DNA from 2 places in the Sporosarcina sp. OR05 genome. Region 2 is predicted to be linked to the other one. Evidence: riboswitches for the same ligand, from Rfam matches in the RefSeq annotation. Region 2 holds a riboswitch; the other holds the start of a gene.
The links. Region 2 has a riboswitch for thiamine pyrophosphate ahead of thiT (energy-coupled thiamine transporter ThiT). Riboswitches for the same ligand answer to the same signal wherever they lie in the genome.
Positions count from the first base shown of each region.

Region 1: another riboswitch for thiamine pyrophosphate. It lies ahead of thiM (hydroxyethylthiazole kinase); the one in region 2 lies ahead of thiT (energy-coupled thiamine transporter ThiT).

Region 1 covers NZ_JANKJL010000004.1:55,307-62,761, reverse strand. Annotated here, with positions in the region: gene wrbA (NAD(P)H:quinone oxidoreductase) at 1-325, opposite strand, end outside; gene NRI27_RS08755 (alpha/beta hydrolase) at 343-945, opposite strand; gene NRI27_RS08750 (DUF3238 domain-containing protein) at 1,178-2,374, opposite strand; TPP riboswitch at 2,623-2,841, shown strand; gene thiM (hydroxyethylthiazole kinase) at 2,919-3,677, shown strand; gene thiD (bifunctional hydroxymethylpyrimidine kinase/phosphomethylpyrimidine kinase) at 3,674-4,504, shown strand; gene thiE (thiamine phosphate synthase) at 4,530-5,150, shown strand; gene thiW (energy coupling factor transporter S component ThiW) at 5,147-5,653, shown strand; gene NRI27_RS08725 (histidine phosphatase family protein) at 5,943-6,524, opposite strand; gene NRI27_RS08720 (alpha/beta hydrolase) at 6,666-7,455, opposite strand, start outside.
Region 2 covers NZ_JANKJL010000014.1:47,439-54,893, forward strand. Annotated here, with positions in the region: gene NRI27_RS15685 (amidase family protein) at 1-961, shown strand, start outside; gene NRI27_RS15690 (DEAD/DEAH box helicase) at 1,032-2,213, shown strand; gene map (type I methionyl aminopeptidase) at 2,586-3,332, opposite strand; gene NRI27_RS15700 (magnetosome magnetite crystal formation protein family) at 3,429-3,770, opposite strand; TPP riboswitch at 3,859-3,959, shown strand; gene thiT (energy-coupled thiamine transporter ThiT) at 4,129-4,686, shown strand; gene NRI27_RS15710 (tryptophan-rich sensory protein) at 4,720-5,454, opposite strand; gene NRI27_RS15715 (M3 family oligoendopeptidase) at 5,614-7,416, shown strand; gene NRI27_RS15720 (GNAT family N-acetyltransferase) at 7,424-7,455, shown strand, end outside.

The DNA.
Region 1 (7,455 bases), on a different contig from region 2:
CAAGCTTACCTTTCGCCCATAGGCCACCTGTCGTATCTAAGAAATTCTTCATTTGGCCGGGCATATTGCCGAAACGCGTCGGTACACTGAAGATGATCGCATCTGCCCATTCTAGGTCTTCTGGCTTCACCTCAGGCACATCTTTCGTCGCTTCCACATGTGCTTTCCATGCCGGATTTGAGTCGATTGCTGCTTGAGGAGCTGTTTCTGCAGCTTTTAACACGCGTACTTCGGAACCCATTTCCTTCGCTGCTTCTGCTGCCCATTGTGCCAACTGATAATTCGTACCACCTGAACTGTAGTAAACAATCGCTGTGTTCGTCATGAGTAAAACCCCTTTTCTTATTGTAGAAATTCTTTATACCAACTTGCTGCTTCCTGCACTTCTGATTGCGTTAACGCATGGCCGTTCATTTCCCAGTGGACTTCTGTACGTGCACCTGCATTTGTTAGAAGCGACAACAAATCCAACGTTTCTTTCGCCGGACAAATCGGATCATTTTTCCCTGCGGCAATGAACACCGGAACTTTGCTGAGATCCGGTAATTCAATCCCTCGCCTAGGTACCATCGGATGATGCAAGATCGCTCCTTTTAGTGAATCAGCATAGTGGAATAGTAAGCTCCCTGCAATATTCGCACCATTTGAATAGCCTACAGCTACGACTTCTGATCGATCGAACCCGTATTTCTCAGCTGCTTCATCCAAAAACGCATGTAATTCATTCGTTCTGAACACTAAATCTTCTTCGTCAAAAACGCCTTCTGCCAGTCTTCTGAAAAAACGAGGCATACCATTCTCTAACACGTTACCTCGGACACTTAACACCGAAGCATCCGGGTCTATCAATGTTGCTAACGGTAACAGATCGTGTTCGTTTCCCCCTGTTCCGTGCAACAGCAAAAATGTCCGTTTAGATGTTCCTTGTTCAAAGACGTGCTTCATCATGCTCCCCCCTTTCGATTTACTTCTCGTACATGAAACGGTATGATCTACGCTTCCAATTGGTCGAGGAACTGCTCACAATGAGCTACCCACTGCAAAATTCAGCCTAGTAGCAGTCGTTTCTTGTTAGTACCGCTTACCAATATCTCGAATTAAGATATCTTGAATTCAAGATAAATGTACCAAAGATATTCTAAGTTGTCAAAAATGTTGATTGATTTCAGCAGAATGATTACTCAAAGTTTGAACAACGCCAATAGTGATAGGCAATTGCATCCGACATGAAGGCAAGTCCTCTACTTTCAACTTGTAACACTGGCTTCCACGCTTCCCCTCTCCCCTTCATCAAGTAAATTTCATGATGGGGTGCTGGGTCAAAATAGCCGCACATATCGAACGTTCCATGCCGTTTAAACACTGCAGACACTTCATAGTCAATGAGTGGCGCTGTTGTCAATGGATTGCCTACTGCATGTTCGAGAAGAAATCCGGATTCTCCTTTTTTGTGATCTTTGCGTTGCAGCGTAATCCCGTCTGAAGAAGCTCGTGCTTTTTCCCGGAAGTTTTTTAAATGGTCATATGCAATTGACGGACCTACCTCTTTTGTAAACGTCAGCGGTTCACCTTTTTCATCGTACGCGAGCTCAATATCGACACGCGTACGAAAACCATCGCCATTCGGATCAAAGTCACGGGCGTCTCCTTTGAAATAATGATTGGGTGACAACAAATTTGGATTCCGTACCCATTCCTCTGCAAGAAACGTTGTATAACGTAATTTCCATCGATCTATAGGATGCAACGTCTTTTCCCTTTCATTCACTGGCTGTAAAAGCTCTCGCGGCTTGCCGATCCACTTGACGGTCGAAAATGTTTCAATAGCAGCTTCCTTACGTGATGAATTGGGATGCAGCGAACCAAACACATTAGACAAAACCGATTTAACGGATGTCAAACGCTCCTCTGATTTTTCAAGCGGACGTCTTGCTCGAATCATATAGTCGTATGATTCGTCCATGTCAATATCCCGGTCGATGTACCAATTTGTGTTGACCATCTTTACAAATTTTCCATTCCGATAAATGCCGTATTCTTCTATGTCCTTCATACCTTCCCATGACAAGGCGATTTGCGTTTTCGCTACGATTGTCGTCATGACAAGAGATTGCAAGGGATTCTCGACGTTCTTTTCTTCAGCAAAAGCAGACGTTTGCAATGCAATGACATCGACGACTTGATTATCCTCAACACGTTCTACCATGTAATGATAGAATTTACCATGTTTGAAATCCCCGTCTTGAAATTCCGGCACGGTTCCTTCATAGACATGTTCACCATCTTTATACACGTTGTAAAAACCTCCGACATCATTCCATGTGAATGAAATCAAATCATGTTCATGCTTTACAGACTGTATTTCAAATAACATGTTTGCGCCTCCCTTTTCCTCTATTTTGGGGAACTTTCAACATCGCTAAACATAACGTACCAATCAATTGAACAGCTTATGCGAAAGTGAACGATCTTTCCATTAACGATTGTGCGTCCCAGTCACTATCCGCGTACATGGCGTATGCTTATATGCATCAACATGCTTGAATGTACCCATTACTATTTCCTTGCCCTTCTTGCGAATCTGTGAAACTATGTTATAGTAATTTTGAAAACAAATCGTAAAATTGCCACTAGGGGTGCCTTATGCACGTGTGTAAATTTGCAAAACACTCGTACCGATTTCATGTTCACTATGCGTATATCATGGTGAAACATTAGATACCGGACAGAGCTGATAGCAAATGAAACATGCAATGCGCTAGGCTGAGACGTGTATGAATACGCGGACCCTTTGAACCTGATCTGGTTGATACCAGCGGAGGGAAGTGGGTGCGCAACTTCTATCCATTGAATTTGCAAGCCGCTTCTTGACGCCCTGTCAGGAGCGGCTTTTTTGCATATATGGAGGTATGTTGACGATGTATTTACAAAAACTACGAGACGAAAAACCGTTGATTCATTGCATTACGAATATTGTTGTTGCGAATTTCCAAGCGAATGGCTTGCTTGCACTAGGAGCTTCCCCTGTCATGGCGGATGCGGTTGAAGAAGCAGCGGATATGGCGGCTGTTTCATCAGCTGTCGTATTGAATATCGGTACGCTTAAAGCGGTCAGTGTTGAGGCGATGTGCCTTGCTGGGGAGCGTGCGGCGGCTAATGGCATTCCGGTCATCCTCGATCCAGTCGGTGCTGGAGCGACCTCATTCCGAAAAGCCGCTGTCCTATCGATTTTAGAGAAAGTGCCTGTATCCCTTATTCGTTGCAACGCTGGGGAACTTGCAGCAATTGCAGGAATTGATTGGCAAGCAAAAGGGGTTGATGCAGGAGATGGAGAGGCAGATTTGGAACAGCTCGCGCTTGAAGTGGCGACGCGATACAGCTGTCTTGTTGCAGTGACCGGTGTTGAGGATCTTGTTACAGACGGCAAAAAGGTCGTGCGAATTGCTGGGGGCCATTCACTTATGACACGTGTCACAGGCGTAGGTTGCCTGTTAAGTGCGGTCGTTGCTGCATTTGTTGCAGTGGCAGACGATCACAAGTTGGAAGCAGCGGAAAACGCTTTGGCTATTTATAAAAGAGCAGGTGAACAGGCAGCGGCACTATCTACTGGACCAGGAGACTTTGCTGTGAATTTATTGAACGCACTTTATGCAATAACAGAGGAGGATTTGCTATGACTTCAGTAGCTTTGACGATTGCAGGTTCAGATAGTGGCGGGGGGGCTGGTATACAGGCGGATTTGAAGACGTTCCAAGAGCTTGGTGTATTCGGAACGTCCGCGTTAACGGCTGTTACTGCACAAAATACGTTAGGCGTACACGGTGTCTACCCGATTGAGGCGGCAGGTGTAACTGCTCAAATACAAGCTGTGCTGGACGATTTTTCAGTAGGAGCCGTGAAGACAGGGATGCTATTTTCAGCCGACATTATTGAGGCGGTAGCAGTTTCATTAAGGAACAATGGCTGCCCACCCCTCGTGATTGATCCAGTGATGATCGCAAAAGGTGGCGCATCTTTACTTAAAGATGAAGCCGTTACTGCTTTGAAAGCACATTTACTTCCTCTTGCTACTCTCGTCACGCCAAATATTCCGGAAGCGGAAGTGCTTGCGGATATGACGATTCAGTCGACAGCTGATTACGAAGAAGCAGCGAACCGGATTCTTAGTTCAGGGGCAAAAGCGGTCATTTTAAAAGGAGGACATAGCAATGATGCGCAGTTTGCGGAAGACTTTTTCTTCGGGGCAGACGGCTATTCATTCACGATAAAATCAGAACGGATTGCTACAAAAGATACGCATGGTACGGGTTGCACGTTTTCTGCCGCAATTACTGCATTCATTTCGCAAGGAAAAAGTTTGCAGGAAGCAGTGCGTGAAGCGAAGGTATTTATTCAAGCGGCCATATCGGATGGCTTACAATTAGGCGGAGGTCACGGGCCAACGAATCACTGGGCATATAATCGATTGAAGCAGGATGCAAAGGAGGTTGTCATAATTGAATAAAGAGCAACTGGCACTATATTTCATAATGGGTTCGACGAATACAGGAACGCAGGACCCTCTACATGTGCTCGAGTGCGCTTTGCGTGGCGGCATTACTTGCTTTCAGTTACGAGAAAAAGGGCCGGGTGCGAAAAGAGGCGAAGCATTGCTGGAATTTGCTCGACAATGCCAAGAGTTGTGCAAGGAATATGGTGTTCCGTTCATCGTGAACGATGATGTGGACCTTGCTTTAGCACTTGATGCAGACGGGGTACATGTTGGGCAAGAAGATGAACAGGCAGCGATTGTTCGAAAACGGCTTGGCACTGGGAAAATACTCGGCGTGTCTGCACATACGTCGGATGAAGTGCTAGCCGCAATTGAAGCGGGTGCTGATTACATCGGAATGGGACCTGTCTACACGACTACTTCAAAACCGGACGCAAAACCGGTAGCTGGCACACAGTTCATTCAGACGACAAGGTCTGTTTATCCTGATTTACCGATTGTCGGCATCGGCGGCATTACTGTCGATAATTTTGCACCTGTGTTTGCTGCGGGCGCAAACGGGGTTTCGGTCATTTCAGCAATTGCTGGAGCAACGGATGTCTATGCGGCGACTAAAGCGTTTGCTGAATCTATAGAGAAAGAAGGGGTTCCTTTATGAACACGCGAAAAATGGTTATCATGACGATGTTTGTTGCAATAGCAGTTGCCGGCTCGACATTCGTTTCATTCCCCGCAGGCATAGCACGCGCGTATCCAGTCCAGCATGCTGTAAACGTAGTTGCAGCCATCTTGTTAGGACCGATTCCCGCAGTTGTTATTGCATTTTTGACGGGACTTATTCGAGTATTGACTGGCACAGGGTCATTACTCGCATTCCCCGGTGGCATGATCGGTGCGTTATTGGCAGGTCTATTTTATAAACAGTTTGGTAAAGCGTGGCTCGCTGGGATTGGTGAAGTGATTGGTACAGGCGTGATTGCGTCACTTTTGGCAGTACCTTATGCGAAGATTTTAATGGGTACAACGGTCACTGCCTTCTTTTTCGTTCCCCCATTTTTGGTTTCAACGGTGAGTGGCGCGGCGCTTGGGCTAATTCTTGTTGTCCGGCTGCAGCAAACTTCAGCGTGGCATAAAATCGAAAGTGTCGGTGGGCGATTGTAAGAATACGTTTGGTCAGAGGAAGTTAGTTCAAGTGTGAGCGTGGTTCGAAAGTCTCGATATGGTGATAACTTTGGTTATCCGATCGATAACTTTGTGAACTCGATTGATAAGCAAGTCTATTCAATCCATAACTTTTTGAGTCGTAAAAACCGCTCCAGCGATTAGGCTAGGAGCGGTATATGATTTTAGGGAAGCTATTATCGCCAACAATGGTAGCTAGAGGGATGGTATCCAGTTGTACGGTCGGCAAGTATGTAACTTCGACGACTCTCTTTTTGATGCGTTCATTTCATTCAAAAACATGGTCGGATGAATGAGACTCTTCTAGAAGTTCCTCCCGCCAAATTCGCTCTACGTTTGCACCCGCTTCAGTTACATGCACCCGGTACACATCGGGATTTGTCAGTGCCTGCCATTCTGCAAAACCGACGTGTTCGTCATAACATCTTAAGAGGAGCGTCATCAGATTTCCATGTGTAACGAGCACCGTTTTGGAGCCATCTGGCAACTCTTCGACCACATTACATACACGCTCCATCGCTTCGTGTGATGACTCGCCACCTTCATATTTCAAATGGACATCGAGAAATGAATCCTCTAATTTCAACAACCAATCCTCAAAATCATACGAACTTAACGTCCGTTCCGCCAATCGACTATCCTCTTCGAAGTACAATCCTTTCCGCTCTGCTAAAGGTTCAGCTGTCATGCGAGCTCGGACAAAAGGACTTGTAACGATACGGTCCACTTCTACCTCATCAAAAAATGCTGCCAGCTTCTCCGCCTGTACAATTCCTTCCGCTGTCAAATCTGCATGCGGTGATTGACCTTCAGCTGAACAATGTCGAACAATATAAATCACTTTTTCCACTTCGCACACCTCCTACTTATTATTTTCCCTTGCTAGATGAAAAGAAACCTTCCTATCACAAAACATATTTGTGGTGATCCCGTTTGATGCTGTGTAAAAGAATAAACCAGTTCCCCCGACTTGCATGGAGGAACTGGTCGTTCATTTCATATAACGATCGAGAAAATGACCCATTTTCTTTCGATACGTGTCACCTGCTAGTGCATACGCTTCACCATGATTGGCGTTGGCAACTAGAAACAGCTCTGATTCGCTAGCTGTTTTCTGGTGCAGTTCTTCGGCCATTTCGGTCGGAACGAAAGTATCACTTTTCCCATGAACATAAAAGATCGGGATTTCTGTCTTCTGCACTTCTTTTAAAGCGCTTGCTTCCCGGAATGAATAGCCTGCTCTAATTTTCGTGAGCGCACTTGTGCCATCCAATAATGGAAATGCCGGCAAGTGAAACATGCGGTTCATCTGGTACGTGAACAATTGATAGACAGATTTGTATGGACTGTCTGCGATGATTGCTTTCACTTGAGCGGGTAAACCGTCTTCCCCGCTTGCCATCAAGACCGTAGCAGCTCCCATCGATAACCCGTGATAGGCCACTTCCGTATTTGGACCGAGTTTTTGGACAAACATATCCGTCCAGTCAATCAAATCAAGGCGATCCGGCCAACCGAACCCATAGTAGTCGCCTTCACTTTTGCCATGCCCTCTCGCGTCGGGCATAAATATGTTGTAATTCAATTCTTCGTGATAATACTGTCCAAAAAGCCCCATCTGTTTGGCATGACCTAAATAGCCATGTGTCAAAATGACAAGCTTATCCGTTGGCTGTGCAGCAGGTAAGTAATAACCGGACAATTGCAGTCCATCCCGTGACGTTAGGCTCACTAATTCAAATTCCTGATTAGCGACCCATTGCTTCCAATGTCCATTCGTG
Region 2 (7,455 bases):
TGTTGGCGGTTCAAGCTCGGGAGCGGCGGCAGCTGTGGCAGCAAATTTGACCGCTGTTTCTATCGGCACGGAGACGACAGGATCGATCATCAATCCTGCTGTTCAGAATTCCTTAGTGGGTATAAAGCCGACTGTTGGAGCGATTAGTAGAACAGGGATTATACCTTTATCCATTACACAAGATACGCCCGGACCACTTGCGAGAACAGTGGAAGACGCAACAATCACTTTCAGCTTGATGATTGGGCAAGATGAGGCCGATTCGGTTACCAAAAGTGCAACTCGGTTTGTAGGAATTGATTGGTTAGCGCGATTGGATAAAGATGCTCTAATCGGGAAAAGGATTGGGGTCGCACGTTCAATCTTTACTCGAGAGATTTCGAGTGAACGGGAAGCGCAATTTCGTGAAGCGTTAAGGGCAATCCAGAAGCTCGATGCAGAAATAGTGGACGATATAGAGCTCGGTACGATGGAAGATGATTTAGGGTATAATGTCTTGCTGTACGAATTCAAAGCTGCTCTTAATGAATACTTGGACACTTCATCACCGACAAATCCAATCCGTCATCTAGGTGATCTTATCGAGTTCAATAAAGAGCACCCAGAAGAAACGCTCAAGTATGGACAAGTGTTATTGGAAAAAGTGGAACGGACAAGTGGAACACTAACGGAACCGGAGTATATTGAAGCATTATTACGAAATAGGCACTTAGCTGGCGAGGTGGCGCTCAATCGTGCTTTTAAGGAGCAACGAATTGACGCGCTCGTTTTCCCGCAAGATCATGGGTGCAGTTTCAGTGCAGCAGCGGGATATCCGGCAATTACAGTGCCGGCTGATTTTACAATTGACGGTGAACCGTTTGGAATCACATTTTGTGGAAAAGCCTTTTCAGAACCAGCATTAATCGGCTATGCATACGCTTTTGAACAAGCAACTCGTGCAAGACGTAAGCCTTATTGATGAAAATAGTTGAAATGAAATAGAAACCAGTCCATTATTAAATAAGGAATAATGGAAAGTAGGGATGTATATGTCCTTCTTGGATAAAATGGACGATGTACTAAAAGATAAATGGCAATTTGATAGCGAAACACCAATTCAAGCACAAATGATACCTGAAATGCTTTCTGGCAAAGATGTTGTTGCGGAATCTCCTACAGGAACAGGAAAAACGTTAGCGTATGTTCTACCGATTTTACAACGAGTAGATGGGAAGAAACAGCAAACGCAAGCACTAATCATGGCGCCATCTCAAGAGTTATCCATGCAAATTGTGAATGTCATACGCGAGTGGGTGGAAGGGACTGACATTACAGTTACCCAGCTGATTGGTGGAGCGAATATGCAACGTCAGATCGAAAAGTTAAAGAAAAAACCGACAATCGTTGTCGGTACACCTGGCCGCTTAGTGGAACTTGTCAAAGCGAAACGCCTAAAATTGCACGATATTCGCTATATCGTACTAGATGAAGGTGATCAACTACTAGCACGAGAGTACCGTGTCATTGTGAAAAATTTAATCGACGGGGCACATGAAGATCGTCAAGTTGTCGTTGTTTCTGCAACGATTACGGACGAAATCGAACGAGTTGCCCAACAGATGATGGACAACCCGATCCGTTTAAAAGTATCACTTGAAGATATGCCATCTTCAGGCAAAGTGGTGCATTCATTCGTAAAGACAGAAGCGAGAGATAAGACAGACCTTCTCCGCGGCTTGTCGCATTTGCCAGCTATTCGAGCGCTCGCATTCATGAACAATGTCGACCAACTACGTATGAAGGAAATGAAATTGCAGTACAATAACGCGCCAATTGCTGTTTTGTATTCGTCCATGACAAAATTTGAACGCCAGCAAACGTTGGAGGACTTCCGGAAAGGAGAAATCCGAATCCTAATCGCCACTGATCTCGCGGCTAGAGGATTGGATATCCAAGGATTGACACACGTCATCCATGTGGATGTGCCGCATACGACAGAACAATATGTACACAGATCAGGTAGAACGGGAAGAGCGGGAGAAGATGGCGAAGTACTCACCTTATTATCCTATCATGAAGAACGGACTTATAAGAAATTGGCAAAGCCATTCAAACCTGTACAAAAAGTGTGGTTTAAAGGTAAATTGACCGAAGGAAATTCAAAGACAGTCAGTGGCCAAAAAGATTCGAATAAGAAAGATGCAAAGAAGAGCCAACCAAAAAAGAAATAAGAAAAAAAGGCTGGGACATACCATAAAAAAACTGCATGATGGCTAATTCGCCGTCATGCAGTTTTTTTATATTTTTCCAATGTTTCTTTTCAAATTCTTGAGTGAGTCGGAGCGGAAAAAGGCCGACTCCTGCGGGATTGTAGCGCGAATGTTGAGACCCCGTAGGGAAAGCCGTTACGTAGAACGGCTTTTGCGAGCATAAGCGAAGCGTTGGGAGCAAGGATGCCTTAATTTCTGCAAAGTACGCAGAAATACGGCAAATCGAACTCTTTGTTGTTCGATTGGCTCAAGCGCGCCCCGCGGAAAGCGTGCCTTTTGGAGCGCAGAGGAACGGTCTATTTAGAGATTTGTCCCAGCCTCTTTTGTAATTCTTTACAGTTGTGTCAAGATAATGGGTTTGTCTTTTGTTACGATAATCGTATGTTCAATTTGGGCGACAAGGGATTTATCCGGTGTGACAAATGTCCATCCATCGCCTAATTCAACTATGTTTTCCGCTTTTTCGGATACGAATGGTTCTACCGCCAATACCATACCATCGACCATTAATGTTTTATCCCAAGCGTCATAATAGTTGAGGATGTGCTGTGGTTCTTCGTGCAATGAAGTACCGATGCCGTGGCCCGTCAAATTCCGGATGACGGCGAATCCGTGTTCTTTCGCTTCGCGTTCGACTGCTTTCCCGATCTGGTTCAATTTTGAGCCGGCTTTCACTTTTGTCATTGCACGATCAAATGCCAATTTGGCAACGTCACAAAGTTTTTGCTTTTTCTCGTCAGGTGTACCGACGACGAATGAAATGCCTGTGTCCGCAAAGAATCCTTCATATGAACCAGACACATCAATATTGACAAGATCTCCGTCTTGTAGAACGGTTGATCCTGGAATGCCGTGTGCTACCTCATGGTTGACACTAATACATGTATAGCCAGGGAAATCATATTGGTCGATTGGGGCAGAAACGGCACCACGCTCAGCAAATAGACGTCCACCGAGTTCGTCAAGTTCTTTTGTTGAAATTCCAGGGACGGCCGCTTCTTTCATCGCTTCGCGAATTTCAGCGACCATTCGTCCGATTTTTTTCAACGCTTCAATTTCTTCATTTGTTTTAACAATCATTATTTACAGGTCCCTTCTCAAAACGTACTTTTCCATTTTACTATATCATAATTCCATTCGTGAAGAGGGGTGCGGGCTTGCTGAAAATACTATCGGTCATTTTAGCACTTTAACCCCTTGGTACACATTCCAGATAACAACAACTAAAAATAATAAGCCATAGATGAGCATGAATAAGAATGGGGCTAGCCCCCAGAAATCAAATTGTCCATTCATCATCGTCGTTAATCGAGACTCATAGGAAACCATTGAAAAAGTAAACAATATAAAACCTGCAATGAGCAATACAACAGGTGCGAGATGTGAAATGAGCGATCGTTTTGCATGACCTTTCACTTCCGCATCGTCCGTAATGAAGAAGACAATTGCGGGGAGTAGAAGAGGGGAAAAGAAAATACTGAAATAGCATAAGGCGGATAAGATTTTGTTATTCGACATGTGTACCTCCTGATAAATAGAAGAAGTTTTTAAAATCATCTTGCTTATATGTACTGTACCATATACAATGGTAACGACAATTGAATTACACGACCACAAGGGGTGCCGACTTGGCTGAGATTGGACGGATGTCCTGACCCTTCGAACCTGTAAGTTCATACTTGCGTAGGGATGTGGATGGAAACTGACATATACGATACGATGTCTCGGTTCTATCCGGGATGTCGTTTTTTGTTACATAAGTTTAGTGAGTGATGAGCTTTATGTAAAGTATAATACAGAATCTGGTCATACGTCTTTGTTGACACGTTGACTTTTCTTCCGTATCCCTCCGAAAACAAAAGAGGAGGAATTCGAATTGGATCGTAGTCGTTTGCAGTTTTTATTGGAAGTAGCAATATTAGGGGCAATGTCATTTGTTTTGGATAACTTAACAGTATTTAAAATGCCTCAAGGTGGTTCCGTCACCTTATCGATGCTGCCAATTATCTTAATGGCATTCCGTTGGGGCCTTAGTGGAGGTTTATTAACGGGATTGATTTCCGGTTTACTCCAAGCAGTCATCGGCGGTTACATTATTCACCCTGTACAAGGTGCGTTGGATTATTTCATCGCGTATACGGTTGTCGGTTTGGCGGCAGTAACACTTAGATGGCTTCTGAAAAGTAAAGCGGAAGGTAAAAAAGGTTCCATGGCAACGGCCATTATTGTAGGAAGCGTTTTAGGTGGATCATTGCGCTTTTTAGCACATTTTATCGGTGGAATGGTGTTCTTCGCGGAATATGCAGGTGACCAACCGGCTTGGCTGTACTCTTTAGGATACAATGCTTCTTATATGATTCCTTCCATAGTGTTATGTGCAATTGTAGCAGTGTTGTTATTCACATCCGCCCCACGGTTGATTCAAAGAAATTAAAATAGAGCAAGTGCATGTAGTGTGCACTTTGCTCTATTTTTTTTGTACACCTTTGCCTGAAAAAAGAAACATGCATGTAATGATGACTGCAGTCAAAAAGAGTGCAGCAGAAGTAATGAACAACTCTTCAATCCCGTTTCGAATCGCAATGCCAATGAATGTCCAAACAAAAACAAGATTCATCACATAATCCCGGTGATGGTACATAAAATGTAAAGCGAACGCAGTGGAAATCGTTAAGTAAAAGACTGTCCATAAAGGATCGCTTAGACCGAAACCTTCCCATTCATGATACATGAGTGTGTAACTGATGTTAGAAATGGAGGAGATGAATACCCAGCCCGTAAGGATACTAAAAGGTACTCTTCCATACAAACGATTTTCTTTCTTCGGAAACGTAAAATAATAGGTAAGTACGACACCGAGAAGAGCGAGTTCAGTTATAACTGCCCAGTTGAACAAGCTGTAATGCCATAGGAACAGCCAAATTGTATTTAACGCACAGCTCACTACGAACAGGAAAGTGATTCGATTTTTATGTTTGTTGCTCATTTGCTCGGTGATCTTATTGAAATTTACTATCCACATGAACAACAAAATGAAGATGACAATCCATATAATAAAAACATAATTTGCAGGATTAAAGAGCACAGGCAAACGGTTAACAATTTCAACGGTTGTTTGATGATTGAGGGTGAAAAAACTAGCGGCTATATTCGTAACGATGACCGTCAGAAGTGAAAGAGCCATCAAGATCATTCTAGACATAATAAAATCCTCCCATGAACAGTATACATAGGAAAAGCCCTACATGCGAATGAAAGTATGAAGTTTCCGTCACAAATCAAATATTTCGTATACCGAAAATTCGTGCTATAATTAATACAGGTTTTTATAGCAATTTTCCAAACAACGAGGGGGATGAACATGACGACAAAACTGTACAGTGAAGTATGGGATTTAGATGTGTTTTTTAAAGGGGGAAGCCATTCACCTGAGCTAAACGAACATTTGGAAAAGGTGAAAACGCAAATTGTCGCACTTGAAAACCGTATTGAGGCATTTTCTGTACCAACGAAAGTAGAAGATGCAAAAGAAGTACATGACTTACTAGAAAGCATAACAGCGACAGCGCTTAATCTTAGAGAAGCATCTGCAGTGATTGGCTGTTTTGTTGCAGCAAATACAAAAGACAAGCAAGCGTTATTGCTTCAATCAGATGTGAGTACAATCCAAGCTCGGTTTTCGACTGTTCGACTAAAGGTTGAACAAACGATCGCAAAAACGGAAGAAGATGTATGGGGAGCGTTGTTGGAAACGAAAGAGCTCTCCCAATTTACTTTTGTTTTAAATGAATGGCGGGAAAATGTTCAACTTCAACTTTCTGAAGCTGAAGAGAGCCTTATTACATCATTGAGTGTAGATGGTTACCAAGCATGGGGACAGCTATATAACCAACTTGTTGGTGATATGGAAATTGAAATGACTGTTGATAGTATGACGAAGAAATTATCTGTAGGACAGGCTAACAACTTGGCGTCTCATCCAGATGCTGCTGTCCGGAAAGAAGTATTCGAGAAACTTGAAGCTGCATGGAAAGAAAAAGAAGACTTCTTTGCTTCAGCTCTTAATCACCTCGCAGGATTCCGTTTAGCCGTATACAACAAGCGTGGATGGGATTCTGTCCTACAAGAACCGCTCATGCGCAATCGAATGAGCCAAGAAACGCTTGACGCGATGTGGGGAGCGATTCAAGCGAATAAACAACCATTCATCGATTACTTAACTACAAAAGCGAAAATGATTGGCGCTGAAAAGATGAATTGGTATGATTTAAATGCTCCGATCACTTCTCAAACGACAAAAATGTCCTACCAGGAAGGTGCTGCCTTCATATTAGCGCATTTCGGAAAGTTTGGACCTGAACTCGAAGCATTTTCTAGACAAGCGTTTGAAGAAGGATGGATTGAGGCGGAAGACCGTCCAAACAAACGGCCAGGCGGCTTTTGTACCGGTATGCCAGCTTCACAGCAATCAAGGATCTTCATGACATACAGTGGTTCCATGTCTAACGTCGCAACACTTGCACATGAACTCGGTCATGCATTTCACTCCTATGCATTGCGCCCAGTCCATTATTTGAATCGTCAATATGCAATGGGCGTTGCTGAAACGGCTTCGACTTTTGCAGAAATGATTGTGGCGGATGCCGCGCTTAAATCTGCGCAAACAGAAGATGAAAAACTTGCGTTATTGGAGGATAAAATTAAAAGAAGTGCTACATTCTTTATGAATATACATGCGCGCTTTTTATTTGAGACAAGATTTTATGAGGAACGAAAAGAAGGAGTCGTATCGGCTGCACGGCTGAATGAGCTGACTGAAGAAGCTCAAAAGGAAGCGTACGGTGATGCGCTTGACGTGGTCCACCCTCATTTCTGGGCTTCCAAACTGCACTTTTATATTACCGGAACACCGTTTTACAATTTCCCATACACGTTCGGTTATTTGTTCTCTTTGAGCATTTATGCGAAAGCGTTAACTGAAGGGGAAGGATTTGAGAAGAAGTATATCGATCTACTTCGAGATACAGCTGTCATGTCCGTTGAGGATCTTGCGATGAAACATTTAGGAGAAGACATTACGAAAGAAGACTTCTGGGCGAAGGGAGTCGCGTTATGTGTAAAAGATGTAGAGGAGTTTTTGAAAATAGCTTCCAAAGAAAGGTGAAGAAGCGTTGATTTTGCTTGAAGGGCACACTTGTTATTT